4 regions of the Chromobacterium sp. ATCC 53434 genome follow, and region 2 is predicted to be linked to each of the others. Evidence: predicted binding sites of a transcription regulator. Region 2 holds the regulator's gene; each other region holds the start of a gene.
The links. The regulator sigma-54, encoded in region 2, starts transcription at its own class of promoters, with help from an activator protein. The targets are predictions, from matches to a motif close to CTGGCACGCTTCATGCTT.

Region 1 (3,164 bases), 2.3 Mb from region 2:
CGGCGCGCTGGCGCCGCAATGGACGGTGCGCGATTTCGCCGCCAGCGGAGACGCCGGCGGCTGGTTTTCGCCGCGGCTGCAGGAGCTGGCCGACCTCGACGGCGATGGCCTGATCGAGCCGCTGCTGGTGTACCGTTTCTCGCCGCGGGAGAACGAGGGGCTTTGTTGCGAGCGCATCAAGCTGGTGATGTTCTACCACGGACGCAAGGTGGCGATACGCGCGGAGAGCGGCGAGATGGACGGCAGCCGCTCCACCGTCGCCAACGCCGCCTTCTTCAGCCTGCCCGGCGCGGTGCGCCGCCATCTGGTCGACAAGATGGAGGCGATGTACCGGGCCGGCGATTTCACTTTCGACAACAGTTATCGTTTCGTGCCGCGCCGCGATCCGGCAGAGTGACGGCGGTCGGCGGAAACGATGGCAAGTAGGTTCGATGACGGGAGGCGGCATGTTCGAGACGGATGTGGTGCGTTGCCGGATAGAGGGGGGCGTCGCCTGGCTGGAGTTGAACCGGCCTGACTGCCTGAACGCGATGAACCGGCCGCTGCTGCGCCAGTTGCTGGCGGCGCTGGAGAGGGCGGCGGTGGACGAGACGGTGCGCGGCGTCATCGTCAGCGGAGGCGGGCGGGTGTTTTCCGCCGGGGCCGACATACGCTGGCTCAGCCAGGCGTCGCCGGACGAGGTACGCGAACTGGCGCGGCTGGCGGTGGCGGTGACCCGCCGCATCGAGACGCTGGGCAAACCGGTGCTGGCGGCGCTGAACGGCGACGCGTTGGGCGGCGGACTGGAGATCGCCGAGGCCTGCACATTGCGGCTGGCGGCCTCGCATGCCCGTTTCGGCCATCCCGAGGTCAAGATAGGCGCGGTCGCCGGCTTTGGCGGTACCACGCGTCTGCCGCGCCTGATAGGCAAGGGGCGGGCGGCGGAGCTGCTGCTGACCGGCAGGCTGATCGACGCCGACGAGGCCTGCCGCCTGGGCCTGGTCAACCGCGTGACGGCGGCGGACCGGCTGTTGGCCGAGGCGCAGGCGTTGCTGGACGAAATCCTGGCGCAGTCGCCGGTGGCGGTGCGGCTCAGCTGGGAGGCGCTGCACCGCGGCCTGTCGCTGTCCGAGGACGAGTCGGCGGCGCTGGGCGCCGATTATTTCGGCCTGGCGGCGCAGAGTGAGGACTTCCGCGTCGGCACCCGCGCGTTTCTGGACAAGCAGGCACCCAAGTTCAAGGGGCGGTGAGGGGCGGGCGTCAAGCCGCGCATCGCCACCGCGCCGGCGTCGTCCCGTACGCCGGCCTGTTCCCGCCCCGCCCTGATTGCTAACCGGCCGGTGTCCGCGCGGCCGCGGTCCCCCGTTTTCAATTTTCCTGCCGCCCGCCCGCGTTCTGCCGCGACGCGCTTCCCATCCGATACCGCCCCCCGCATTGCCACGATGCCAATATTCAGCGCTGAGAAAATCAGCATAAATGCAACAGACGGCAATTTTCATGCTTAATGAATTGACTAATGTCATACAAATACCAATAGAATATCGAGCGATTACTCTAATCGTTCGATGAGGATCAATCCTGGATCGAACGATTGCCTCGTATTTCAACGGAATCGCGCCGACCGGCGCGGCGTGGGATTTGTAGCGACTCCAGGGAGCATGGAATGAAGAACCTTGTGATCAGCGACACCGCGGCGATTCTCGACCGCCGAGTGACCGAGTTGGACGATGAGGAGATTCGGCAATTGAAGCAGGCCGTCTATCAGCACGGGATCGTCGTACTGAAGGCGCAGACGGCCTCCGCCGCCGAGTTCGTCCGCTTCGGCCGCCGCATCGGCGAGATCTGCCCCTACTACGAGGAGATGTACCGCCACCCGGAACACGCGGAAATCTTCGTCTCGTCGAATTGCGAGGCGGACGGCAAGCGGGTCGGCGTGCCGAGGACCGGCAAGTTCTGGCATTCCGACTACGCCTTCATGCGGCAGCCGTTCGCCTTCACCATCACCTACCCGCAGGTGGTGTCGTCGCTGAATCGCGGCACCTACTTCATCGACATGGCTCAGGTCTACCGGCGGCTGCCGGCCGAGCTGAAGGTCAGGCTGGAAGGCGCGACGGCCACCCATTCGGTCCGCCGCTATTTCAAGATCCGCCCCAGCGACGTCTACCGTCCGATAGGCGAGATCCTGGCCGAGGTCGACAGCAAGACCCCGGCGGTCGCGCATCCGGCGGTCATCCGCCATCCAATCACCGGCGAATCCATCTTGTACGCCAGCCGGGGTTTCACCGAGTCGCTGACGCTGGCCGGCGACGACGCTGACGGTGCGGCGACGCTGCGCGAGCTGATGGTCGAGACCGGGCAGACCGACGACAGCTTCAGCCATCCGAACATCCAGCTGTTGAACATCAGCGAAGGCGACATCATCGTCTGGGACAACCGCCGCTTCGTCCACCACGCCAAGCACAGCGACAAGATCGAGCCGACCAAGACCTTCCGCCTGACCGCTTACGACGGTCATCCGTTCAGCGGCGAGCCGGAACCGGCGCGCGAGCAGGAGGGACTGAGCCTTGCTTGAATCCGAACAGCTGCTGACGCGACAGCCGGCGCCGCCCGCCGTTTTCAACGACCCGGCGCTGCGGGCGCGGGTGTTGTCGGTCTATTTCGACAACGCCCGCTATCTGGAGACCGCCGACATCGGCGTCGACAACAGCGAGGGCAAGGAGGAAGTGGTGTCGAACGGCATCCTCTCCGTTCCCGAGTCTTGCTACATCGAGAGCACCGGGCATTTCAATTCGGTGGAATTCAACATCTGTTACAACCAGATCATGTACGACGCGATCGCCCACGCGTCGAAATATGGACTGGCGTCGTACTTCGCCGACTGGGGCGTCGAGGGATTCTTCTCGCGCCAGCTGCCCGACATCCTGATCACCCGTTTCCACAGCCGCTTCAGCAAGCCGCTGGACGCGTCCCGTTTCCACGGCGAGTTCGTGATCCGGTCGGCGCGGCTGCATCGCACCGCCCAGCCTTTCCTGTTCCTGAAGACCAGCTGCCGGTTTTTCGATGATGCCGGCGGCGATGCCGCCGGCGAGGTCGACCTGGCCATTCTCAACCCCTGATAGGGCGGACCCGCGTCGCCGCGGGACCGCGCCAAGGAGGTCTAGCCTTGATTCCGCAGTCCATTACCC
Region 2 (3,164 bases):
GTCCATTCGCTGAGCAACTGGTAGAGTTCGTCGCGGTTGGCGATGGCCAGCATCTTCTCGCGCATCTGGCGGCTGGAGAACATCTGCGCCAGTTCGGACAGGACCTGCAAGTGCAGGTCGGTGGCATGCTCGGGCACCAGCAGCACGAACAGGCACTGCACCGGCTTGCCGTCCGGCGCGTCGAACGGGATCGGCGCCTTCAGCCGGATGAACACGCCGGTGGCTTCCTTCAGGCCGCGGGCGCGGCCGTGCGGAATCGCCACGCCCTGTCCCAGTCCGGTGGAGCCCAGTTTTTCGCGGCTGAACAGGCTGTCGAAGATCTCGCTGCGGGCGATGCCGCGGGTGTTTTCCACCAACAGGCCCACCTGTTCGAACACCCGCTTCTTGCTGGAGACATCCAGATCGAGCAGCACATGGTCCGGAGTCAGGATTTTGCCGATGAGATTCATATTGGGTTATGCATGCGGCTCTTGGAGAAACCCGGAATTCTACGTTGCCTTGATAGTACTGAAAACCGGCAAGCGCAAAGAAAAACGGGAACCGTCCGGTTCCCGTTGCCTTCAGAGTCGCGTCACAGCGAGGCTTGCACAGCTTCGCCGGAACTTTGGCCGGTGCCCTGCGCGCGATGCTCGGTCAGCTTTTCCTTGTACTTCAACACCTGGCGATCCAGCTTGTCCATCAGCAGATCGATGGCGGCGTAGAGGTCTGCCTCGGACGCCTCGATGTGGATGTCCTTGCCGGACAGGTGCACGTTGACTTCCGCTTTTTGAACCAGTTTGTCCACCGAGAGAGTAACGGAGATGTCGATCACATGGTCGACGTGGCGGGTGATGCGCTCCAGTTTGTTTTCGATGTATTCGCGCAGCGACGGGGTGACTTCCAGGTGCAGGCCAGTTACTTTGAGGTTCATACCCTAGCTCCTTCTGGTGTTGACCGCCCGGTCGGGTTGCCGGGCGGCATTGTATTTCTCAAGGCCTGTCACAGCGCCTTGCGCAGATTCACCGCCGGAATCTGCATGGCTTCACGATACTTGGCTACGGTGCGTCTGGCAACCTGTATTCCCTGGCGGGCCAGCGCGTCGGCGATGGCGCTGTCGGACAGCGGTTTCGCGCGGTCCTCGCCGTCTATCATGCCGCGTATGTGAGCCTTGATGGCGGTGGCGGAGCATTCCCCTCCGCCGTCGGTTTCCAGCGAACTGCCGAAGAAGTACTTGAGCTCGAACAGGCCGCGCGGGCAGAGCAGGTACTTCTGGCTGGTCGAGCGGGAAACGGTGGATTCGTGCAGGCCGATCTCGTCCGCGATATCGCGCAGGATCAGCGGCCGCATCGCCACTTCGCCATGTTCAAAGAACGATTGCTGCCGTTCAACGATAGCTTCCGCCACTTTCAGAATAGTGTCAAATCGCTGCTGGATGTTCTTTACCAGCCAGCGCGCCTCCTGCAGCGGGCCGGCCAGTTCGCCGCCGGCGCCGCGTTTGTCGGCCAGCAGTCGCTCGTACAGGCGGTTGACGCGCAGCCGCGGCATCGCCGAGCGGTTCAGTTCGGCGACCCAGCGGCCGCGCAGCTTCCTGACCGCGATGTCGGGAATCACGTAGTGGATGTCGCCGTGGCCGTAGCCGCTGGCGGGGTAGGGGTTCAGCCGGGAGATCAGCGCCTGCGCCTGGCGCAGCGCCTCGTCCTGGCAGCCGAACAATTTCTTCAGCTTGGCGTAGTCGCGCCCGCCCAGCAGCTCCAGGTGTTCGCGCGCGATCTCCAGCGCCAGCGCGCGGCCGGGCTCGTCGGCCGGCCGCCGCAACAGCTGCAGTTGCAGCGATTCGGCCAACGAGCGCGCGCCGACGCCGGCCGGATCGAACTGCTGCAGCAGTGTCAGGCCGATGGCCAGCTCGTCGCTGTCCAGCTGCAGCTCCAGCGGCAGATTGCCGGCCAGCTCGTCGAGGTCCAGCGGCAGGTAGCCGTCGTCGTCCAGCTCTTCGATCAGCAGGCAGGCCACCGCGCGGTCGCGGTCGCTCAGCGCGATCTCCCCCAGCTGCGCCAGCAGGTGCTCGCGCAGGCTGGGCTGGCTGGGCACGTTGAGCATCGGATCATAGTCGTCGTCGCCGCCCTGGCGGGCGCCTGCGCCCCAGTCCAGCAGCTCGCCGGCGCCGTCGTCACGGCCGTCGGCGTCCTGCGTTTCGCCGGCGCCGCTGTCGGCGCCGTCCGGCGCGGCTTCGCCGTCGTGCGGCTCGTCGCCGCGCTCCAGCAGCGGGTTGTCGAGCAGGAAGCGATCCACCTCGGCTTGCAGGTCCAGCGTGGACAGCTGCAGCAGTTTGATCGATTGCTGCAGCTGTGGCGTCAGCGTCAGTTGCTGCGAGACCTTGAGCTGAAGGGCCTGTTTCATCGCCGCTTACAGATGGAAGTGCTCGCCGAGGTAGACCTCGCGCACCTTGTCGTTGTTGACCAGCTCCTCCGGCTGGCCGGAAGCCAGCACCGAGCCGTCGCTGATGATGTAGGCGCGGTCGCAGATGCGCAGCGTCTCGCGGACGTTGTGGTCGGTGATCAGCACGCCGATGCCGCGTTCCTTCAGGAAGGAGATGATTTTCTGGATGTCGATCACCGCGATCGGGTCGACGCCGGCGAACGGCTCGTCCAGCAGGATGAAGCGCGGTCGGGTGGCCAGCACGCGGGCGATTTCGACCCGGCGCCGCTCGCCGCCGGACAGCGACAGCGCGTTGCTGTCGCGCAGATGGCCGATGTTCAGGTCGTCCAGCAGCAGATCCAGCTCCTTCTCCAGCTCCTTGCCCTTGCGGCCGGAGATTTCCAAGATGGCGGCGATGTTCTCCTCCACCGTCATCCGGCGGAAGATCGACGCCTCCTGCGGCAGGTAGCCTAGGCCGAGCTGGGCGCGCTGGTGTATCGGATAGCGGGTGATGGAGGCGTCGTCCAGCCGGATGTCGCCGTCGTCGGCGCCGATCAGGCCGACGATCATGTAGAAGCTGGTGGTCTTGCCGGCGCCGTTGGGGCCGAGCAGGCCGACGACTTCGCCGCTCTCAATGCTCAGCGAGACGTCCTTGACCACGGTGCGCTTCTTGAAGCGCTTCTTCAGGCGGGAAACGGTCAGTATGCTGGGGCTCATCGCGGGTCGGCTCCGGCGGCGGGCTTGGCGGCCGCGGGCTGCGAGGCGGTGTT
Region 3 (3,164 bases), 300 kb from region 2:
GAACCATTTTTTCGGCTGGGATAGGACGACAGCGGATTCAGCTTGATCGGCTGCGCGCCGCGAAGCGGCACATTGGTATAGGTGACGTTGCCGTTCGCGTCGACGTACTTGTAGATGGTGTCGGCCTGGGCGGCGCAGCAGGCCAGCAGCAGGCAGAGGGCGAGTGTCTTCATCGTGCGTGACTGGATTAGGTGGCATCTGCATGATAAGCAAATCCGGCGGCCGCGTCATATGCGCGTTCGGACGGCTGACACGAAAACGGCGGCCACGAGGGCCGCCGTCCGGTCTGCCGCGCTTGAGCCGGCTTACAGCGAGTAGTACATCGCGAATTCCACCGGGTGGGTGGTCATGCGGGTCAGGTTGACTTCCTGCATCTTCAGTTCGATGTAGGCGTCGATCCATTCATTGGAGAACACGCCGCCGCGGGTCAGGAACTCGCGATCCTTGTCCAGCGCGTCCAGCGCCTCGTCCAGGCTGGCGCACACGGTCGGGATCAGCTTGTCTTCTTCCGGCGGCAGATCGTACAGGTTCTTGTCGGCGGCGTCGCCCGGGTGGATCTTGTTCTGGATGCCGTCCAGGCCGGCCATCAACAGCGCGGAGAAGCACAGGTACGGGTTGGCCAGCGGATCCGGGAAACGCGCTTCGATGCGGCGAGCCTTCGGGCTGGCCACGTGCGGGATGCGGATCGAGGCGGAACGGTTCTTCGCCGAGTAGGCCAGCTTCACCGGCGCTTCGTAGTGCGGCACCAGGCGCTTGTACGAGTTGGTGCCCGGATTGGTGATGGCGTTCAGCGCCTTGGCGTGCTTGATGATGCCGCCGATGTAGTACAGCGCGGTGTCGGACAGGCCGGCATAGCCGTCGCCGGCGAACAGGTTGACGCCGTCCTTCCAGATCGACTGGTGCACGTGCATGCCGGAGCCGTTGTCGCCGACGATCGGTTTCGGCATGAAGGTGGCGGTCTTGCCGTAGCTGTGGGCGACGTTGTGCACGACGTATTTCAGGATCTGGGTCCAGTCGGCGCGTTGGGTCAGCGTGCTGAAGCGGGTGCCGATCTCGTTCTGGCCGGCGGTCGCCACTTCGTGGTGGTGCACCTCGACCGGCACGCCCAATTCTTCCAGCAGCAGCACCATCGCGGAGCGGATGTCTTGCGAGGAGTCGACCGGCGGGACCGGGAAGTAGCCGCCCTTGACGCCCGGGCGGTGACCCATATTGCCGCCCTCGAATTCCTCGGCCGACGCCCAGGCCGCTTCCTCGGCCTTGATCTTGACGAAGCAGCCGGACATGTCGGTGCCCCAGGTGATGCTGTCGAAGATGAAGAATTCCGGCTCCGGGCCGAAGTAGGCGGTGTCGCCGTGGCCGGAGGCCTTCAGATAGGCTTCGGCGCGCTTGGCGATCGAGCGCGGGTCGCGGTCGTAGCCCTTGCCGTCGGCCGGGTCGATCACGTCGCAGTGCATGAACACGGTCGGTTCGTCGAAGAAGGGGTCGATGCGGGCGGTGGCCGGATCGGCCATCAGCAGCATGTCGGATGCCTGGATGCCTTTCCAGCCGGCGATGGAGGAGCCGTCGAAGGCGTGGCCGCGTTCGAACCAGTCGTCGGCGTCTTCCAGCAGCACGTGGGCCGGGATGGAGACGTGCTGTTCTTTGCCGCGGGTGTCGGTAAAGCGCAGATCGACAAATTTGACGTCGTTTTCTTGGATCAGCTTGACTACGTCGGCTACTGCCATGGTTTATCTCCTGAAAGGCAACGTGCACCCAAGGGCAAGTGCGTAAAAATCGGTACGCCCGGCATTAAGCAGGAAGCGTGCCAGCTCCAGAATCGTTGTTGTTGCATTGTGTCATAGCCGAATGGGCTTAGCCAGCCGGCCGGAATGACCGCGCGCGGGCCAAGTTGGTGCTCGTCAAATCGGCCCGCACCATTATGGTGCGATTTGCCAGCGGCCGCCGTCGGGCAGATAATCGCCAACATAGGCGATCCGTGTTGCAGGAGGAAAACAGCATGAGCAAAACCAGCCAGATACTGCAGGCCGCGCAACGGCGCGCCGAGCAGCTGGACCTGCCCTATAGCGGCGCGGTCCTGCCAGACGAGGCTTACGAATTGATGCAGGGCCTGCCGAAGGCGGTGCTGCTTGACGTGCGCAGCCACGCCGAATGGCAATTCGTCGGCACCGTGCCGCAGGCGGTGAACATCGAGTGGCGCAGCTATCCCGGCATGGCGCCGAACCCGAATTTCCTGGCCCAGCTGACCCAGCAGGTCGATCCGGAGGCGGTGCTGTTGGTGATCTGCCGATCGGGCGCCCGCTCCGACCAGGTGGCGCGGCTGGCGGCGGCCAACGGCTATAGCGAGGTGTACAACGTGCTGGAGGGCTTCGAGGGCGACCTGGACGCCGACGGCCATCGCAACTCGGTCGGGGGCTGGCGCCGGCGCGGCCTGCCGTGGGTGCAGGGTTAGGCGCCTGTTCACGCCCTTTCCCGCGCGGCGCGGCCTGGCCGACGGGCCGTGTGGCGATCCTGGCCCGACGGCGCCGCTGCATGCCGCCGTCGGCCGGGACCATGACCGGCGTCAAGCCGCCGCGCGCGCCGCGGTTGAAGTTTGCGTCATTAAACGGCAAAGTGTCGCTTGAAGCGCTGCGTCGCCGCAGACCATCCATTCAGACATTGGAAAGCCGGACATGACCGACCGTTACGCCGTTATCGGCAACCCGATCTCCCACAGCCAGTCGCCGTTCATCCACGAGGAATTCGCCCGGGCCTCGGGCCAGGACATCTGCTACGAAAGGCTGTCCGCCGAACTGGGCCATTTCGGCGAGGCGGTGGACGCGTTCGTCGCCAGCGGCGCCAAGGGGCTGAACATCACGCTGCCGTTCAAGGGCGACGCCTTCCGCTACGCGTCCGAACTGACCGAGCGCGCGCGCGCCGCCGAGGCGGTGAACACGCTGACCTTCCGCGACGGCAAGGTGTACGGCGACAACACCGACGGCGTCGGCCTGGTGCGCGACATCGTCGAGAATCTGGATTACCCGATCGCCGGCCAGCGCGTGCTGATCCTCGGCGCCGGCGGCGCGGTGCGCGGCGTGCTGGAGCCTATCCTCGAGCAGAAGCCGGCCAGCCTGACCATCGCCAACCGCACGGTGATCAAGGCCGAGGCGCTGGCCCACCATTTCGCG
Region 4 (3,164 bases), 2.1 Mb from region 2:
GGTGACCATCGCCATGCCGGCGCGGCCGTCCGCCGCGCCGGCGGAGCCGGCGTTGAAGCCGAACCAGCCGACCCACAGCATCGAGGCGCCGACCAGCGTCAGAATCAGGTTGTGCGGCGGCATGGCCTCCTTGCCGAAGCCCACGCGCTTGCCCAGCACCAGCGCCGTCACCAGGCCGGCCACGCCGGCGTTGATGTGCACCACGGTGCCGCCGGCGAAGTCCAGCACGCCCTTGTCGCCCATCCAGCCGCCGGGCGCCCACACCCAGTGCGCGACCGGCACGTAGACCAGCAGCGACCACAAGGCCATGAACAGCAGCATCGCCGAGAACTTCATCCGCTCGGCGAAGGCGCCGGTGATCAGCGCCGGGGTGATGATGGCGAAGGTCATCTGGAAGGTCATGAACACCGATTCCGGGATGGTGCCGGCCAGCGGATGCACGGCCAGCTTGCCGGCGTCCTTCATGTAGACCATGCCGTCGAGCAGGAAGCGCGACAGATCGCCGATATAGGGCGTGCCGACGGTGAAGGCCAGGCTATAGCCGATCACGGTCCACAGCACGGTGACCAGCGCGGTGATGGCGAAACTTTGCATCAGCGTGGCCAGCACGTTCTTCTTGCGGACCATGCCGCCGTAGAACAGCGCCAGGCCCGGAATGGTCATGAACAGCACCAGCGCGGTGGACGTCAGCATCCAGGCGGTGTCGCCAGAGTTGATGGCCTTGGCGGCGACCACCGCCGGGCCGGCCGGCGCGTCGGCCAGCGCCGGCAGAGAGAGGGCGGTCAGGCCGGAAGCCATGGCGGCGAGCATCTTTTTCATTATGTTTCCCCAGTTTCCCGATGATCAGACGGCGTCGGCGCCGGTTTCGCCGGTGCGGATGCGGATCACCTGCTCCAGGTCGTAGACGAAAATCTTGCCGTCGCCGATCTTGCCGGTGCGGGCGGACTTCTCTATCGCCTCCACCACCTGATCCAGCAAGGCGTCGTCGATGGCGATTTCCAGTTTCACCTTCGGCAGGAAGTCGACGACGTATTCGGCGCCGCGGTACAGCTCGGTATGGCCTTTCTGGCGGCCAAAGCCCTTGACCTCGGAAACGGTGACGCCCTGCACGCCGATGGCGGACAGCGCTTCGCGAACTTCGTCAAGCTTGAACGGCTTGATGACTGCGGTGACGAGCTTCATGCTGGCTCCTTCTCGGAAGGTCGAGTGACTGACGATTGCTGCTGCGGCGGTCTACGCAGGAATCGTGCCAGGCCGCCGAGGACGTTCTCTGAATTGTGATGCAGTGCAAAAAAGATGTCTCTGGCCGTTTGGGCACTTTCCTTGTGCACCGTGTCTGTCTAGGCTGCACAATTTTGGTGCAAGGTTGCATTGCAACATTCGCTGGCCGGGTCGGCGCGGCCGCCGCCTTGCCGATGACGGCCGCGACCAGGTCAATGCGTACAGGAAAACGGGAGCGCGGCGGCGCTTTTTGCTACACTCGGCAACATGTCAAGACACCCGACGGGAGCCGCCACCATGTTGAGCCAGAAACTGTTTGAAGAGATCAGCGCCAAGATCAGCGAAACCATCGCCGCCAGTCCGGCCAAGGATATCGAGAAGAACGTCAGGGCGATGATGGCCTCCACCTTCACCAAGATGGATCTGGTGACGCGCGAGGAGTTCGATGTGCAGCAGGCGGTGCTGGCGCGCACCCGCGAGCAGCTGGCCGCGCTGGAGGCGCGCCTGGTCCGTCTGGAAGCCCAGCTGTTTCCGGACGAGGCCGCAGCCAGGGTGGAAGAGCAGTCCGAACTCGGCCATTCCTGAGCGGCCATGACGCTGGCGGTGGTGGCGAGCAGGGCTTTGTCCGGGCTTGACGCCCCGGAGGTGGCCGTCGAGATCCACCTGGCCAACGGCTTGCCGGCGTTCAACATCGTCGGCCTGCCCGAGACCGAGGTCAAGGAAAGCCGCGACCGCGTGCGCGCGGCCATTCTCACCTCGGGTTTCGAGTTTCCCGCCCGCAAGATCACCGTCAATCTGGCGCCGGCCGACCTGCCCAAGGATTCCGGCCGTTTCGACCTGCCGATCGCCATCGGCGTCCTGCTGGCCTCCGGCCAAGTCAAATGCGATGACATCGCCCGTTTCGAGTTCGCCGGCGAGCTGGCGCTCAGCGGCGCCTTGCGTCCGGTGCGAGGCGCGCTGGCGATGGCCTGCCAGTGCCATGCGGCCGGCCGCGCTTTCGTGCTGCCGGAGGCCAGCGCGGCGGAGGCGGCCGTGGTGGCGGGGGCGGAAGTCTACGCCGTGCGGTCGCTGCCGCAGGCCTGCGCCTTCCTGAACGGCCTGCAGCCGCTGGAGGCGCTGGCGCAGCCGGAAGCGGCTGCGGCGCCGAACTACCCGGACCTTCTCGATGTCAAAGGCCAGATCGTCGCCCGCGGCGCGCTGGAAATTGCCGCCGCCGGCGGCCACAGTCTGTTGCTGATGGGACCGCCTGGCACCGGCAAGTCCATGTTGGCGGCCCGGCTGCCGGGATTGCTGCCGCAATTGTCGGAACCGGAGGCGCTGGAGAGCGCGGCGGTGCTGTCGCTTGGCTCGCAGGGTTTTCAGCCGTCGCGCTGGCGGGTGCGGCCGTTTCGCGCGCCGCACCATACCGCGTCGGCGGTGGCGCTGGTCGGTGGCGGTGTAAGTTCTACAAATATTTGCAAATAAGCAATATTCAATGAGAATATTGGTCGTTATCTGTTAATGCGAATTGCGGATCATGGCCATCTTTCCTCTCAAGCGCTTGGCAAAAAAGCACCCTGGAATTTGGCGTGTCGACGGAATTGGACCGATCAAGCTCAGTGCAAAGCTGGGAACCAGAGTGACGGTGCATTTTTCCGGTATCGCTCCAGGGCATGTGAATGATCCCTATAAAAAGAGCGCCGTTCTTCCTGGTGTCCAACTAGCCTTCTCGATTCATGTCGCGCTACTTCGAGAATTCAAAGTCGGTACGGTGTGGCATGAAGGCAGATGTATTTATCGCCCGCAAATCAATCCGCCTGAAGTTTTCCATATCAATGTCCGCCAAGCCCACGATGTGGCTTTGAACGAAACCGTCGATCTGAATGGCGTTTCGACCCCTTCCGTAATATCAGACAGCTATTTCCATTTGATCAACAATCGCGATGCTTTGTCGGCATCCCGAT

Region 1: the regulator sigma-54 is predicted to act here: its motif matches at 1,465-1,482, upstream of CXB49_RS14790 (TauD/TfdA family dioxygenase).
Region 3: the regulator sigma-54 is predicted to act here: its motif matches at 1,791-1,808, upstream of glnA (glutamate--ammonia ligase).
Region 4: the regulator sigma-54 is predicted to act here: its motif matches at 1,236-1,253, upstream of glnK (P-II family nitrogen regulator).

What each region holds. Positions count from the first base shown of each region.
Region 1 is NZ_CP025429.1:3,326,299-3,329,462, reverse strand. Features, by position in the region: gene CXB49_RS14800 (M949_RS01915 family surface polysaccharide biosynthesis protein) at 1-397, shown strand, start outside; gene CXB49_RS14795 (enoyl-CoA hydratase/isomerase family protein) at 447-1,229, shown strand; gene CXB49_RS14790 (TauD/TfdA family dioxygenase) at 1,643-2,551, shown strand; gene CXB49_RS14785 (FcoT family thioesterase) at 2,544-3,095, shown strand; gene CXB49_RS14780 (acyl carrier protein) at 3,143-3,164, shown strand, end outside.
Region 2 is NZ_CP025429.1:1,040,431-1,043,594, forward strand. Features, by position in the region: gene ptsN (PTS IIA-like nitrogen regulatory protein PtsN) at 1-449, opposite strand, end outside; gene hpf (ribosome hibernation-promoting factor, HPF/YfiA family) at 572-910, opposite strand; gene CXB49_RS04915 (RNA polymerase factor sigma-54) at 979-2,376, opposite strand; gene lptB (LPS export ABC transporter ATP-binding protein) at 2,383-3,111, opposite strand; gene lptA (lipopolysaccharide transport periplasmic protein LptA) at 3,108-3,164, opposite strand, start outside.
Region 3 is NZ_CP025429.1:738,996-742,159, forward strand. Features, by position in the region: gene CXB49_RS03395 (DUF4124 domain-containing protein) at 1-173, opposite strand, end outside; gene glnA (glutamate--ammonia ligase) at 306-1,724, opposite strand; gene CXB49_RS03405 (rhodanese-like domain-containing protein) at 1,997-2,449, shown strand; gene aroE (shikimate dehydrogenase) at 2,670-3,164, shown strand, end outside.
Region 4 is NZ_CP025429.1:4,063,914-4,067,077, reverse strand. Features, by position in the region: gene CXB49_RS17940 (ammonium transporter) at 1-819, opposite strand, end outside; gene glnK (P-II family nitrogen regulator) at 844-1,182, opposite strand; gene CXB49_RS17930 (accessory factor UbiK family protein) at 1,519-1,806, shown strand; partial or broken gene CXB49_RS17925 (YifB family Mg chelatase-like AAA ATPase) at 1,813-2,658, shown strand; gene CXB49_RS23735 (hypothetical protein) at 2,738-3,164, shown strand, end outside.